3 regions of the Cytobacillus sp. FSL W8-0315 genome follow, and region 2 is predicted to be linked to each of the others. Evidence: predicted binding sites of a transcription regulator. Region 2 holds the regulator's gene; each other region holds the start of a gene.
What was found. Region 2 encodes LexA, which represses DNA repair genes until DNA is damaged. Its sites were predicted from a motif close to CGAACATATGTTCG; they were not measured.

Region 1 (5,439 bases), on a different contig from region 2:
CTGAGAAAGTATTTTAACAATCTGCAGGCAGGCGGCACAGTAACAATGGAGCTGCAGGAAACTTTCTGGAGCAAGAGCTTTGGCCAGTTAACAGATAAATTTGGTGTAAACTGGATGTTCAGCCACGAAAGTGAATAAGATACATAGACAAAAATGGAGGCATGAGGCCTCCATTTTTATTATTCATCCAGCAAATGATGAAGCATCCTTTTCTTATCATCAAAGAATTGTTTCATGATGCGGTAATGATTCGTTTCCTCCAGCTTCTTTTCTGAAATGCCTTCCTCGCTGAATTCATATATCGCTGCCTCCGGATAGGCCATAATGATCGGAGAATGTGTAGCGATAATAAATTGTGAGTGTTCCCTGACCAAATCATGAATTCTTGTCAGCATGGACATTTGCCGCAAAGGAGAAAGTGCTGCCTCCGGCTCGTCCAGGATGTAAATCCCATTGCCGCGAAACCGGTGAAGAAACGTAGAGAAAAACGCTTCTCCATGAGATTGCTCATGTAAAGAACGGCCTCCAAAGGAGTCGATTACTTTTGGTGCGCCACCTTCCCGATCCATTTCCTCAATATTAGAAGCGACATTATAGAAACTCTCTGCCCTTAGAAAAAAACCATCAGACGGCCTATCTATGCCTTTTATCACCTTGAGATAATCTCCCAGCACAGAATGCGAATCGAAGGTTGAAAAGTTAAAATTGAAAGATCCGCCTTCTGCATTAAATCCTAGTGCAACCGCTACTGCCTCGAGCAGTGTCGACTTTCCCATTCCATTCTCTCCAATCAGAAAGGTTACTTTCGGGTGGAAAGGCACCTCATCCATGGTTTTCAAGCTGGGAAGGTTGAAGGGATACTGATTGAAGGAAGGAATTTCTTCTCTTTTAAGGCTAATACCTCTTACATAATGTGAACTTAATAGATCCATAAAAATACCTCATATATTTTATAGTCAGCTATTTGCCATCAGGGCTGAAGCCAGCCTTGGATACACCTAATTGAATGGGTGCATCTTGAAATTCCCGGTCCAGCATTTTAAGAACCACTTTATATGCAGATGGACTATACCATTTCTCCAAACCAAGCTCATCAAAGATCTTGCGGATTCCAAGTCTCTCAGTCCTGCGTCCGCCGCTTCCATCCCCCATCCAAAAATCGTCAATTGTAACTCGATTTGCAATAGACTTAAGTTTTGCAGGAAATTCTCTTGAACAAGGCAGTAACGGGGCTATTGTTGCTTGAGTTATAATTCCTGCATCTTTTATGTCTTTTAGTGCAGCCATTCTTGCCGGGATGGGAGGGGCCGCTGGTGCAAATGCCTTTCTGACTTCTTCTTTGTCTGTCTCGATTGTCATGGAGATTCTGATACTATCTCCGAATTGCTGAAATAAATCAATATCCCGCTTCACCATAGGAGAACGGGTTTGTACATGTAAAAAGTCAGGCTGATTTTTAAGCATAACTTCCAATAAACTTCTTGTCAGTTTTGAGGCATATTCAATCGGCTGGTAAGGGTCTGTGGAAGAGGACATAAATAAAGCAACTTTTCCCCTCTTTTTAGCTTTAACCAATTCTTTCTCCAAAAGTTCGGCCGCATTTGATTTTATATCAATCCACGCACCCCATTCCTCTTCACGAAAAATGGAAACAGGAAGCTCCCTAACGTAGCAATATTTGCAGCCAAAGGCACAGCCCGCATAGGGGTTCAATGAATGAGTAAAGTTGTCAATTGCACCTTTGGCAGGTGTTAAGATACTTTTTGATATGATTTCTTCAAGATGTATATTCAGGATAATCACCAAATCGAATGTATGTTCTGTCTTAAAAATAACACCGTGATTTCCTGAAGTCAACAATAAAGCACTAACTGCTTAAATAAAAAATGCCTGCCCCACTAATGGGGCCAGGCTTTGCAAAATTACAGCCAACGCTCTAATTGTTCATTTCTCTATATTAAGTTCCGCAAAATGTTCGATATGGCATGCCGGATGGCTCTGGCAGCTTGCAGTATTCTTCCTGTTCTATTGTATAGGCATAAGGATCCTTCAGTGCTGCAAGAAGCTTTTTCATCACGCTGTAATCCCCTTTGGTAACAGCTGCTTCAAGAGCTTCTTCAACTCTGTGATTCCGGGGGATGACGGATGGGTTGCTCTTCCTCATTAATTCATTCACTGCTTCTTTCGATTCCTTTTGCCTGTTCAGCCTTTCCTGCCATTGTCCATGCCAGTTTGCAAATTCTTGATCATCAAATATCGAAGTTTCCTCAGGCTTGTCTAATGTTAATAAACGGAAGGTGTTTGTATAATCTGCTCCAGACTTCTGCATCATCTTTAGAAGGCTGGTAAATAGGGCTTCATCTTGTGCTTCTTCATTAAAAAATCCGAGTTTTGCCCTCATCCCTGCAAGCCAATGGTTTTGATAAATTTTATTGTATTCCGAAATTGCATCCTGGGCTATATTTACAGCATCTTCCTCATTTTCATGCAGCAGGGGCAAGAGGGTTTCAGCAAACCTTGCCAGATTCCATCCGCCTATATAAGGCTGATTTCCATAGGCATACCGGCCTTCTCTGTCAATGGAACTAAATACGGTTGCCAAGTCATACTTATCCATAAAGGCGCACGGACCATAATCGATGGTTTCTCCGCTAATTGTCATATTGTCGGTGTTCATGACTCCATGGATAAAACCTGTTAGCTGCCATTTCGCAATGAGTGCAGCCTGACGTTTGATCACTTTCTGCAAGAGTGTCTTGTAAGGATTTTCATCGCCTTTAATTTCTGGGTAGTGGCGCTGAATCGTGTAATCTGCCAGTGTTTTAAGCTCATCAGCCGGCCTCCAATTTGCCGCATATTGAAAAGTGCCCACCCGTATATGGCTATCAGCCACTCTTGTCAGTACAGCACCTGGAAGCTCAGTTTCCCGGATAATCGCTTCACCTGTTGTTACAACTGCCAGACTGCGGGTAGTGGGAATTCCCAGAGCATACATGGCTTCGCTGATAATGAATTCTCGGAGCATCGGGCCTAGAGCCGCCCGCCCATCTCCCCCGCGTGAAAACGGAGTTCTGCCGGAGCCCTTCAGCTGAATGTCCACCCGTTTATCCTCAGGAGTTATCTGCTCGCCGATCAGCATGGCCCGGCCATCTCCAAGCATATTAAAGTGTCCAAACTGATGCCCTGCATAAGCCTGAGCAAGAGGTTCAGCGTCTTTTGGAACTCGAGAGCCAGAAAGTACCTCAATGCCAGTTTCGCTTGTCAATGCATCAATGTTTAGTCCCAAAAATTTCGCCAGTGGCTCGTTAAGGATCACCAGCTCAGGTGATTGTACAGGATTTGGCTTTACTTTTGAAAAGAATGTCTGCGGCAGCCGTGAATAGCTATTATCAAAATTCCATCCGGTTTCATTAATAGTCGTCATTCTATCTCCTTCCTGTCTGCATGGATTTAGTGTCATTTTCATTTATTATACCCTTTCCGGAGAAACATAGCGGTCTTAATAATCTTCTCTTTTTGTATGTAAAAAAACCTGACGGCCGGGATCGTTAAAATTCTCCAGCAGTCAGGCCTACTCAATCTTATTCACGATGCTCAAACGTTTTACAGGCTGTTTCCTCTACATCATCAGCTTCTCGGCCATTTTGGCCAATCACATAAATAGAGTCGGCAACGCACTTATCACCTTCAGCCCAATACTTGCAGTTCTCAACATTACATAAAACTTCTACTTCCATTCTTGGCCACCTCCTTTTGGATTACTGATCAATACCCCTTTTCCAAGTGAATTAACCATATGGAATTTAATTCCACACACAGGTGAAATGGCTGGGCTGCTGTTATTTGGAGAGAATTAGGCTTCTTAGTTTTATCGTCATTTCTGGAGAAGTTAGGTAAACAGATTCATCTGTAATATACATGAAGGCGCTTTTTTCATTGTCTTCTCCAAGCCACAAATGAATGCCGTGAGAAGGAAGTTCTCCTTTATATTCTACTGCTATATCATACTCAGGTTTACTAATATCTGCATTCCCTGACTGTTTTACAGCAGATGTTATTGCCTTTTCAAATACAGCGATCGATTTTCTATCCTTGAAAGAAATAAAACTTTCTTCATTAATTCCGCCTAGACCCTCCGATTTTGAAACTTTGATTTCTCTGACTTCCTCATCCAGCAGAACCATTGTTTCAGCTGATTGACAGCCTGCTATCATTGCAAAAGAAAATACCATGAATGTGCATAATAAAAAAGCTTTCATCCTCATCCCTCAAGTTTAAAATTTAGGCTCTTTTCGTATAAATTGTTGTTTTTTGCTTATCAATGCTGTCCGTTGATTTCCGCTCCAGGCTGCTCGCTTTCCGCGGGGCGGGCGGTGAGCCTCCTCGACGCTGTGCGTCTGCGGGGTCTCACCTGTCCGCTACTCCCGCAGACATTGAGTAAGCTCCCTTGAGTAAACACCGCACGAAGAAAATGCGAATGCATTTTCAAGGATCTCGCACCTTCCGCTACAATCAACTCAGTAAATATAATACAAAAAGCAACAAACCTTGTGAAAAAAAAGGAGGATGGACCGCTTGCCCATCCCCATTTAGAATTCAGTTATTATTTTCAAGATTCTTTGACACAAACGCATCAAGCAATTCACGCACTTCATCTGTAGACCTTGTGTTCATCAATTGATTTCTTAGTGCACTTGCCCCTGGAAATCCTTTGGCATAGATCTTGAAAAAACGGTGAAGAGCCGTGAACGGCCGCAGCTCTAAATGCGAATATTGATCATGAAGATCCATATGCAATCTTAAAAGGTCCAGCAATTCCTCACTGCTATGATCTTTCTTCTCCGTTTCAAAAGCAAATGGATTATGGAATATGCCGCGCCCAATCATAACTCCATCAATACCGTATTTCTCGGCCAGCTCCAAGCCCTTCTGACGGTCAGGAATATCTCCATTGATCGTCAAAAGGGTATCTGGTGCCACCTGGTCGCGAAGTTTCTTAATCTCCGGGATCAGCTCCCAATGCGCAGGCACTTTGCTCATTTCGTCCCTTGTACGCAGATGAATGGAAAGATTAGCAATGTCCTGCTCCAAAATGTGTTTCAGCCAGACCTTCCATTCGTCTACTTCCGTGAAGCCAAGCCTTGTCTTTACACTTACCGGCAAACCTCCTGCTTTGGCTGCCTGGATCAATTCAGCTGCCACTTCCGGGCGGCGGATCAGGCCGCTTCCCTTCCCGTGCTGTGCCACATTGGGTACAGGACAGCCCATATTGATATCCAATCCCTTAAAGCCCAGTTCCGCCATCCCAATACTCATTTGCCGGAAGTATTCAGGCTTATCCCCCCATATATGGGCTACAATTGGCTGTTCATCCTCTGTAAAAGTCAAACGCCCACGCACACTATTAATCCCCTCAGGGTGACAATAACTATCTGAGTT
Region 2 (5,439 bases):
CCATATTCAGGGTGACCTGGCGTCTTGCTTCCCCACTGTCTGAACTCTTTAATGTCATTCATGGAAACATCATAGCCAGAAAGATGAAGAAGGCTGTATAAAAGCATGGAGCCATGTCCAGCAGAAAGGACGAAACGGTCACGGTTGAACCATTCAGGATTTTTCGGGTTATGGTTCATGAAGCGTGTCCAAAGCGTATAAGCCATTGGCGCTGCACCCATCGGCATCCCCGGATGGCCGGAATTCGCCTTTTCAATGGCGTCGATTGATAAAGTACGAATGGAACTGATGGATAGTTCATCTGTGTGATTAAACATTCAATACATCCTTTCGAGTAGTAATTCTTTACTCTTTTAATATTATCGGGTGTCCTTTTTTTTCACAACCAATAGGGTCAGGAAAAGGACAAAAAAGCCGGTTTGTTACTATATTGACACAAAAAGACCCGGCGTATGTAAAAAAAGCGGAGATAGCCGGTAATAGAAGTCATCTCCGCTTTCTATTAAAAGAAGGAATACAGCATTGTGTATCCCTTGCAATTATAATATTAGTGAAGGCGGTTTTTATTTTGGAAGTCTTTTAGCTTTTTCGGAGTTACGTCATTTCCTTTCGGGTCAACGATTGTAACACCTTTAAGCGTGTTCAGCATGCCAGAGCGAAAAGTCTCCAAATACTCTTTGCGGAGAGAAGTCTGTTCTTTTGCTTCTGCTTCTGTTAAACCTGATTCCTTTGCCTTCTTTGCCAGTTCATTAATTCGGGCAAGTTTTTGTTTTGGCAGCATATATTAAAGCTCCTTTATATCAAAAGTTTACCTTTGGATATTCTGATAGAAGTTTTTATTATACAATAGCTTCAGATATGGAACAATACTGAAACTCAACTGCCATCATACTAAAAAAGAACACTTTTGACAAGAAAAGTGCTCTATTCAACAAGTGATTCCATATACTCTTTATACCTTCTGTGGACTGTTGCTTTTGAGATATTATAGCCAAAGCCTCTGAGTGTTGCAGCAATCTCTGCAAATGTTAACTCGTTTTTCCTTAGCCGGACAATTTCCTCTATCGGCACCTCTATTCTTTCCCTGCCGCCATTTGTTCCCTGATTGCTTAAGTTCTTCTCGGGGCGGTATCCCTTATCAACAGCCCGCTGCATGCCGCGTCTAATTTTGATGTTATGAAGCTTTCTCTGATATTCTTCTACCATCCCAACAATGTTCAGCACCATCGAATCTGATTCCGAAAGCTCGAGCTGGCCGTTATTCGAAATGCTGTACAGCTGAACTTCTTCCTTTAGGATGCAATGGAGTATCGCTATCTTTGCATTACCCCGCCCCAGCCTGGTTTCATCCTGAATGAGGACAACCTTGATATCCTTTTCTTTAATTAAGTCTAAAAGCTCCAATATACCGTCTCTTTCAAGGTCATATCCACTGGCCTGTTCGCGTATCACCTTGACTACTTCAAAATCATGCTTTTTCGCCAGATTCACCAGCTCTTCTTCCTGTCTTGAAAGGGACGTTTCCTGAGTATCCTTTGTTGTACTAACCCTGCAGTAAATAATTGCTTTCATAACTTCTCCTTATTCATAAAAGTCTGAACTGGCAAGCTCTTTATAAGGCTCGTCATCCAGTGCTTTTACTGGAATAACAATTTCATCGCCCGGAAAAATCCTGCCTGCCGCTATCTCATTATTTTGTTCGACCCAATTAATAAATTGATCTGTAGACAGCGAATGTTCAGCCGAAAAACTCTCAGCAATTTCCCATAAAGAGTCACCTTCTGCAACAGTGACTTTCACAAACTTTTCCGTATCAGGTGTCTCTATCTGAATGAGCATAATAAACGATGCTGTCAGGCTTAAAACGAAGAGAATAATAGCATAAGAATATGATTTCCACAATTTTTTCAGCATGATATACCACCTCTAAAAGAATGTATGTTCGCATTTGATGTTTTTATTATAGACCGAACATTTGTTTTGTGTCAATAAAAATTCGAACTTATGTTTGTATCATATGGTAATTGATGCTATAATTGAGACAACAAAAACATACGAGGTGCGTAAAGATGGTGAAATTATCAAAAAGGCAGCAAGATATATTAGAGTTTATTAAAGAGGAAGTTAAATTGAGAGGCTATCCGCCTTCTGTAAGGGAGATCGGGGAAGCAGTCGGCCTGGCTTCAAGCTCAACAGTTCACGGCCATCTCGCCCGTCTTGAAAGCAAAGGGCTGATCCGCAGAGATCCTACTAAACCGCGCGCCATTGAAATTTTAGATCTGGACGAGTCTTCTCACATCCCTAAGGTCAGTGCAGTCAATGTTCCGATCGTCGGTAAAGTAACTGCAGGGCAGCCGATAACAGCCATTGAAAATGTTGAAGAATACTTCCCTCTTCCAGAAAGAATGGCACCAGCTGATGAGCATGTATTCATGCTTGAAATCATGGGGGAAAGTATGATTGAAGCCGGAATCCTTGATGGCGACTATGTCATCGTCAAACAGCAGAGCACTGCTAATAATGGAGATATCGTGGTTGCCATGACAGAGGAAGATGAAGCAACTGTCAAAAGATTCTTTAAAGAAAAAGACTATATCCGGCTTCAGCCGGAAAACTCTACAATGGAACCTATCATCCTTCGAAATGTTTCCATCCTTGGCAAAGTTATAGGTGTATACCGCCATATGCATTAATAGAATGATAAAAAGCAGGCAGCCACTGCCTGCTTTTTATTTTTTCCAATTTTAAGAAGGTTATCAGTTCCTATTACCTGATGCTATTAGTGAAATCATACGAAAGTAACTGATACCTTTTCTGTTGGTACTAAGTTGCAGTCATGTATGACTATTTTATTATTCAGAAAATTCGGTATTTTTATGCATATTATTTTATAGCCACTTTCTATATAATGGTAATACACCGAGAATCAACCTAAGGTCGCTTGTCCAAAATCTCGACTTTAGGAGTGTGAAGAAAAAATGTTTTTGAACATTACCTTCGCTTTGTTGATTGGTGGGCTGGTCGGTGTCGTTGGACATATTCGGAAAGAAGGCAAAATGGTCAAACCCAGAAGGACAAAAAAATTCATCTATCTGGGGGTCTTTGAAGAAGTAATCATGGGGGCTTTAGCGGCTGTTTTTTTGGTCGTATCTTCAGATCCTGACTCTGCCTTAAAGGTAGTGCTCCTTGCGGTAATTGCAGGATTTGGAGGAGATGCACTGCTGACATGTCTCGATTTCCTAAAGATCAGACATAAAGAATAGAGAGATGCAGGGAAATACAAATTAGTTAAAACCTCGTTCACTTAGAAACGGGGTTTTTGTATTTTAGCTATGTAAAAACCCCCTGCTCATGCAAACAGAGTGTTTTCGAATTTTTAAAGTAATTGCTCATGTAGTGTTCGTTGCTCCAAGGGATGTACTTGCGTACGAAACATAAATACTAATCCTTGCCGTTAGAAATCCTCTTTAACTATTTTTTCAAAACTGCTCCTTCTGCTGAACCAATGGGCAATTAAGTATAGTGAAACTAAGATAAAAAAGGAATAAGCAAAGGCCCAATGGATTTTTTTATATAAGTGCAGCATTGGTGTTTTATATCTTTCACAAACCCTTGAAAACAGGACTAAACCGGCTAGCAACCATATTTATTCTTATCTTAGCTTTAGGGAATATTGTGACTGGCTTTATACCAGCAGATATAAATCTATTTTGGCATTCAATAGCAGCTCAACTTGACATGATAACTGTTTTGCCCGGTCTTTGGCTATACGCAAAATCTTTAGAAATTGGAAAACGCTGGACTCAATACTGTTTAGTTACATTACTAGTCATAGTCACACTCAATATGTTAATAATTTTCATCCCTATGCACGCCGGTCTATTGCAAAGGTTATTCTATTTAGTGATTTTCATATGGGGCACTGTACTGGCGTTTATTTTAAGTAAATGATTTGTTGCCACGCCTTTATCGCCTGAGCTCTTAATTCTTATTCTTAATTTACGCCCCCTGCCTTGGTTAAATTAGTCGTCTAACACAGAATCCTTACTATTAATATTTCTCGGGGGGAACCTAGATATTTCAACTCGTTACACCAGACCTTTTTTAAACCAAAATATATATATCTTTACAACATAAAGAAGAATCATGTTGGTAATTAATCCAAAGAACCAGTTCCAGTGAATATAGTGATACAATGAACTAAATTTTTCGAGAAGATAGGAGTAAGTTGTTATCCCCATTGAAAATAGTAAGTAGTACAAAAATGTTCTTCTTGTCCCTTTTTCTTTTGGATAAAAAAGTATAAAAAACACCGCAATTGTGGGATAAACAATATAATGCAATGAAAAGCTCATATTTGTCGCTTTATTAAATTCTCTATACGGAAACTCAACTAATCCAAATACCAATTGTATATATTCATGTATCCATGCTATTGATTGAACAAATATAAAGGTTATCCAAGCTAACCTTTTACTTTCGGTTGGGATATATCTTAATAACAAGTACAATGATAAAATCCACGAACATAATAAAATCAGGACTTCTCTGGTCATTTTAAGTCCACCAAAATTAATCTTTTAGAAAACCATCGATAAAATTTATCATTTATATATAGAGCAATCATTACTGTTACTAGTGTCCAATACCATTTCCATTCATGGTACTCAACCAGTTTGGTTTTAGATTCTAATACAGCATCTAAGAAGGTAAAAAATCCAGCAAAGAAAACATAATACAATAGTGAGCCAAACCCTTTTTTGTTCCTTGGAAAATACAAACTAAAAATAATGGCGACTACCGGGAATAGGAAGAACTCAAAGGAAAAACTAGTCCTATTATATAAATTTGCCTTAGGGTACAATTGAATCGGATATTCAATCCAACCCATTTCTACTGCTATTAAACCGGCTGGCCATGTAATGACCTGCAGAAATAAAAAGATAACCCACGCTTCTCTAACCTTGTCTCCCGGTACTAGCAGCTTGAGACACATGATACTTAGTATTAATACCCCCATTATAATCCATCTTTCAAGATTCATTTAAGTCACCTTTCATTAGAACTATTTAATACTATTTGTTTACATAATTAAAAAAATCGATACTCCACTTTTCATCATGCTGCCATTTGTTTAGCTTCATATTTTTGAAGTCTGGGCCATGTTATTTGTTATGGCAATCGACACAAACAGTATCCATGTTATCTTCACCAAACGCTAAGTCTGGATGAAGCTCGAGCTCCTTGATATGGTGAACAAGCAACTGGATCTTCCTACCCTTACCACTCTCACTGTATTCATTTGTTTCAATGCTTAAGCGCCCCTTCCGTTTACATTCCTGGCATTCATAGTTGTCACGCTTCTTGATTACTACTCGTAGCTTCTTCCATTCCACACTGTTATAAAACTACTCATAATGTTGCCTGAAATTTACGATT
Region 3 (5,439 bases), 1.8 Mb from region 2:
AATTTTTTCATTTGCTGTTATTCCTCCTTTATTGATCCAAATGCCGGCTGACTAAAATAAAAAAAGCCTTTCCATCCAGTAAAGGACGAAAAGACTATGCTTCCGCGGTACCACCTTCATTGCCTTTCCTTCTGAGTGCAGCATGCCTGCTGCATCCGCTGTCTTTGAAAAGGCATCTCGATCCCGATAACGCCGGGGGTGCGTTTAGGTTTTCCTAACAGCTCATAAGGCAGGTTCAATGGTCAAGTGGACTGTGAAGCCTTTCAGCCGCTGAGCTTCACTCTCTTTCGCCGTTTTCCATTTACTAATCTTATTCATCGCTATTTTCCTGCTGTCCAATAGTGCAGCTTGGTTTGTGAAATCAAATTTTAATTGTGATTATGCAAGAAGACACGCTTATTTGTCAAGCAGTATTTTCCTATAAAATATTAATAATGTGCAAAAGTTATGTGAAAATAATGACAATTGATAAAAAGAACGGTACACTTATTTTTATATATGAAGATTTCTAAATTATGTTATGGAATTTCGGTAATTTGTACGCATGGCAAATGCTGATATTTTAAGGGTAAAACAAGTTGGTTTATCTAAAGGGCATATGGACTGTATGACTTGGATGGCCTGCGGAAGTATATAAAAAAACAGCTTTATTTTATTTAAATATAGTGATTTAGGGGGATTGTTAAAATGGCAAATTGGAAGAATGGAATTGCAAAGCTTGTTATCCCGACACCTTTTCCTGTCGGTGACGTTAATGTATATGCAGTGAAAGGGGAAAAGCTGACTCTTGTTGATGCCGGCCCTAAAACGGATGAAGCATGGGAAGCCTTAAAATCCCAGCTTAAAGAGCTGAATTTAACTCCCGGTGATTTTGAACAGGTTGTCCTCACACATCATCATCCCGATCATGCCGGGCTGCTTGACTTTTTCCCTGATAATCTCGATGTGTTCGGGCACCGGGTTAACCAAAGGTGGCTGTCCCGGACGGACCAATTTCTAAAATTTCATGATGAATTTTACATAAAACTGTTCAATGAATTTGGGATTCCTGAAAGTTATTTTTCCTTTATAAATAAGATGAAAAAGACTCTGCGCTATTCCTGCAATCGTACTCTGACGGGCGAACTGGAGGAAGGCAGGCAGCCTGAAGGGCTGGACGATTGGACGGTAATGGAGACACCCGGGCATGCACAGAGCCATATAGGTTTGTTCAGGGAGAAAGATGGTGTATTTCTTGGAGGAGACCATTTGCTTGCACACATTTCTCCTAATCCCATCCTGGAGCCGCCGCTTCCCGGCAATACGGAACGGCCAAAGCCGCAGATTCAGTATAATGAGTCGCTGAAAAAGCTGCAGCAGCTTCCAATATCCCTTTTTTACTCTGGACATGGCGAGGATATTACAAATGTGAATGAGTTAATAAACGAAAGGCTTGGCCGGCAGCATGAGCGGGCAATGAAAGTAAAGGCATGGCTCGAGTCCGAATCGCTCACTGTTTTTGAAGTGTGCCGCCGCCTTTTTCCGAAAGTTTATGAGAAGGAGCTTTCCCTGACGATTTCCGAAACGGTTGCTCAGCTTGACTATTTACATTCAATAGGAGAGATTTATATAAATAAAGAGGAGGAAGCATTCTTGTATTCCGCATCAAAAGAGGTGGTTTGATTTGTCAGACAGATTAAAGAATAAAAATGTGATTATTACAGGTGCATCCGGAGGGATCGGGGCCCAGATGGCTGTCCTTTGTGCCGAGAGGGGAGCGAACCTTGTCCTTCTTGCCCGCAGTTTTGACAAATTGCAGGAACTGCAGGCAGATTTGCTTAGGCGTTTTTCAGTGGATGTTTACATACATAAACTTGATGTTTCGGACACTGACGAGGTCTCGGCTGTTTTTTCCGAGGTACTTGCCCGGTTTGATCATATAGATGTTCTTGTGAATAATGCCGGGTTCGGCGTTTTCCGGGAAGCGCATGAAGCAAACGTTGAAGAAATAAAGGGAATGTTTGATGTAAATGTAGTTGGTTTAATGGCTTGCACCAGCATGGTGCTGCCGGTGATGAGGAAGCAGAGGAGCGGCCATATTATCAACATCGCCTCACAGGCGGGCAAAATTGCCACACCGAAATCCAGTGTCTATTCCGCAACCAAGCATGCTGTTCTTGGCTATACGAACAGCCTTCGGATGGAGCTGGCTGACAGCAATGTCTTTGTGACTGCTGTTAATCCCGGACCGATTGAGACAAACTTCTTCAATATTGCCGATGAAAAAGGCACATATGTGAAAAATGTCAGCAAATTTATGCTTAAGCCCGAATATGTTGCGCTCAAGGTAGTTAATGCAATGCTCCGGCCGGTCAGGGAAATTAATCTTCCTCGGTGGATGAATGCGGGAAGCATCGTCTATACACTTTTTCCAGGGCTTTTCGAAAAAATTGGAAAGCGTGCATTCAATCAGAAATGAAAAGAAGCCGGAGCAATCGCTTTGGCTTCTTTTTCATTCAAAAATATGGTGAACCAGTAATATACCCGTATACCACATCATTTACTATTTCATGCAGCTCGCTGTCTGCTTCTTTATTTTTCTCCTCTATTACTTTATTGAATATCTCTGCAAATTCCCTGCTCTCAAACGAAATGGAATGGCTGTCCTCGTTATATTGCTTTAAACAGTTTTGAACCATTTTATATATCAGTTTTTTGTTCATTATTTTTGCACCTCAAGCTGATTATACTGGCTTCTGGTAATATCGGCACCTGGCAAAAGAACCTGTTTTAAGAAAAAACGCGTAAAATTTCCATTGAAACCGAACGCATATTCGCTTAATATAATGGGTATACATATATAGAACGGATGTTCTTGTTTGTTTTTATTGGATTCAGGAGCTGCCGGCCAGCATAAGCAGGTACGGCGCCTTGCGCTTTTCTGAAGGAGGATGTCGATGTCATGGTTGATTACAGCGCAATGCCGAATAATCAAATTTTGTGTGTTGATATGAAGAGCTTTTATGCAAGCTGTTCTGCTGTCATGCTTGGTCTGGATCCTCTTGATTGCTATCTTGTAATTGCCGGGAATGTGGAACGGAAGGGCAGCGTTGTTCTGGCTGCCTCTCCGCGAATGAAAAAAGAGTTTGGGATAAAGACAGGGGCCCGGCTTTTTGAGGTTCCAAATGATCCGCGCATTAGAATTGAGGAGCCGAAAATGGCGACTTATTTAAGAATCTCCACTGAAATCACCAGGGTGTTTAACCGTTATGTCCCCAAGGAAGCCATCCATACCTACAGTGTCGATGAAAGTTTTATAAAAGTAGACGGTGCAGTGCATCTCTGGGGTGATGCCCAGACAATTGCCTGGAAAATAAAAGATGATATTGAACGGGAATTTCAGCTCCCCTGTGCCATAGGAATAGGGCCTAATTTGCTTATGTCAAAGCTCTGCCTGGATCTTGAGGCGAAAAAAAAGGGGGTTGCTGAATGGACGTACGAAGATGTGAAAGCAAAGCTGTGGAATGTATCCCCTTTAAGGGAAATGTGGGGCATCGGCCGCCGTGTTGAAAAGACATTGAATGGAATGGGGATTTTTACAGTTGGACAGCTTGCCCGCTATGATCTGGCTAAGCTTGAAAAAAAGTTTGGGATTATGGGCAATCAGCTCTATCACCATGCATGGGGTATTGATCTGTCGGAAATAGGGGCACCGATCATGGAAGGGCAGATCAGCTTTGGGAAAAGCCAGATTTTACTGAGGGATTATAAAGAGGAAAAGGAAATTAAGCATGTGGTCCTTGAGATGTGTGAGGAAGTGGCAAGAAGGGCCCGCAGCCACCGCAAAGCCGGAAGGACCATCAGTTTTGGCCTTGGCTACAGCCAGGATGAATTTGGAGGAGGCTTTTACCGCTCAAGGACAGTTGACCAGCCAACCAATATTACGATGGATCTTTATCGCGTTTGCCTCGAGCTTTTTGACGAGAATTATGAGGGCAAAACAGTGCGTCAGATTTCCATTTCCCTCGGCAATATTACGGATGACAGCGAAATGCAGCTGAATCTGTTCGATTTGGATGGCTGGAAAAAAAGGGAGCTCGGCTACACAGTGGACCGGATCCGCTCCAAGTTTGGAGGAGGAGCTTTGCTAAGAGCCGTCTCTTATACAAGCGCAGGAACCGCCAAGCACCGTGCGACATTGGTTGGCGGCCATAAGATGTAAAAGGGGGTCAGCTCATGATTCGCGATCGGGGCAGAATAAAATGGACTTCTATGATGCTGCCGGAACATGTAAAGCTCTTGAGAGACTGGGCAGAGGAAGATACGTACGAGCAAAAGCGGGAATTGGATGAGCAGAAATTTGAATATATGAATGAAATTCTTTCGGAGGCAATGGAATTTCAAAAAAGCGTTACACTTACTCATTACAGGGGCAGAAATTATGAACTGGTCATCGGGAGCATCCATTACTGGGATGAACTTGGCCAAAAGCTTCATATTGTTGATCGATTTGGGGAGATTCACCGTATTTCCATTAACGCTATAGCGGATGCGCGGTTCACGGAAGAATAGAGCTGTCTGAACTGGATGAATTTAAAACGGGTAGTTTTTGGGCGCGGGAAGCACCTTAACAGCAGGGGGGTGTAAGAAATATGCCTAGAGGAAAAGAACTGGAACAGCTGCCGATGGCTAATATCGCACCAGGGGCAGGAGAAGACAGTACGGACAGGGACCGGGAAATGCTACAGGGGATTGTACAGGATGAAAGAGCAACACCCGCAGGAATAAAAAATGAAAAAAAACGGGGATGACTGTCCCCGTTTTCCACCCTTATTGCTTGTCGTCGAGAGCTTTCTCCGCACGGACACAGGATTGGAAAGTTCCTTTATGAGTGCCGTCACAAAATGGGATTTTTTGGGACCTCCCGCAGCGGCAAAGGGAGAAGGTTTGTTTTGTTTCAAATTTATTGCCATCCATATCAATTAACTCTACATCACCTGTTACACGCAGCGATCCATTATCCATTACTTTAATCTGCGCCTTTGACATATCCAATCATCCTTTCACATTTTGGTGGCTGAATAAGCAACTGTCTCTTTCAGAAGCATGTTATTCCTATCTGTGTTAAAATACAGCATATGCAAAGGGGAGGTAGTTTTAAACATGGAAATTGCATTAACTGAATTGGCGGCTGAAAAATTGTCCGAACGGATTGCCGGCAAAGATGGATTCATAAAACTAAAGTATGATATAGATGGCTGCGGCTGTGTAGTAAGCGGGGTAACGGCTCTCTGGCTTGTTAATGACCTGGATGAAGATGACAGGGAAATTAAAACGAACGCTGGCAGCATATATGCGGAAAAATCAAAGGAAGTATTTTTGGATGACGATTTAACAATAGACTTTTCAGTGAAAGCAAATTGCTTTCAGTTAAAAAGCCCAAATCAGTATTTAAACCCT

Region 1: MKY20_RS26880 (SPL family radical SAM protein) is a predicted target of LexA. The motif match lies at 1,809-1,822, and genes of this name have one in related genera.
Region 3: MKY20_RS10540 (YqzH family protein) is a predicted target of LexA. The motif match lies at 2,803-2,816, and genes of this name have one in related genera.

What each region holds. Positions count from the first base shown of each region.
Region 1 covers NZ_JBBOOC010000003.1:218,433-223,871, reverse strand. Annotated here, with positions in the region: gene MKY20_RS26890 (VOC family protein) at 1-138, shown strand, start outside; gene MKY20_RS26885 (AAA family ATPase) at 180-932, opposite strand; gene MKY20_RS26880 (SPL family radical SAM protein) at 961-1,803, opposite strand; gene MKY20_RS26875 (protein adenylyltransferase SelO) at 1,958-3,424, opposite strand; gene MKY20_RS26870 (DUF1540 domain-containing protein) at 3,582-3,737, opposite strand; gene MKY20_RS26865 (hypothetical protein) at 3,840-4,259, opposite strand; gene MKY20_RS26860 (tRNA dihydrouridine synthase) at 4,597-5,439, opposite strand, start outside.
Region 2 covers NZ_JBBOOC010000001.1:3,890,166-3,895,604, forward strand. Annotated here, with positions in the region: gene tkt (transketolase) at 1-317, opposite strand, end outside; gene MKY20_RS19840 (DUF896 domain-containing protein) at 548-781, opposite strand; gene MKY20_RS19845 (YneB family resolvase-like protein) at 925-1,572, opposite strand; gene yneA (cell division suppressor protein YneA) at 1,582-1,914, opposite strand; gene lexA (transcriptional repressor LexA) at 2,070-2,693, shown strand; gene MKY20_RS19860 (DUF4257 domain-containing protein) at 2,979-3,263, shown strand; gene MKY20_RS19865 (hypothetical protein) at 3,589-3,951, shown strand; gene MKY20_RS19870 (CBO0543 family protein) at 4,089-4,556, opposite strand; gene MKY20_RS19875 (CBO0543 family protein) at 4,553-5,044, opposite strand; gene MKY20_RS19880 (HNH endonuclease) at 5,166-5,396, opposite strand.
Region 3 covers NZ_JBBOOC010000001.1:2,081,151-2,086,589, forward strand. Annotated here, with positions in the region: gene proC (pyrroline-5-carboxylate reductase) at 1-11, opposite strand, end outside; T-box leader at 79-327, opposite strand; gene MKY20_RS10530 (MBL fold metallo-hydrolase) at 688-1,662, shown strand; gene MKY20_RS10535 (SDR family NAD(P)-dependent oxidoreductase) at 1,664-2,458, shown strand; gene MKY20_RS10540 (YqzH family protein) at 2,496-2,702, opposite strand; gene MKY20_RS10545 (Y-family DNA polymerase) at 2,942-4,201, shown strand; gene MKY20_RS10550 (YolD-like family protein) at 4,216-4,551, shown strand; gene MKY20_RS10555 (hypothetical protein) at 4,632-4,790, shown strand; gene MKY20_RS10560 (CDGSH iron-sulfur domain-containing protein) at 4,810-5,028, opposite strand; gene MKY20_RS10565 (iron-sulfur cluster biosynthesis family protein) at 5,143-5,439, shown strand, end outside.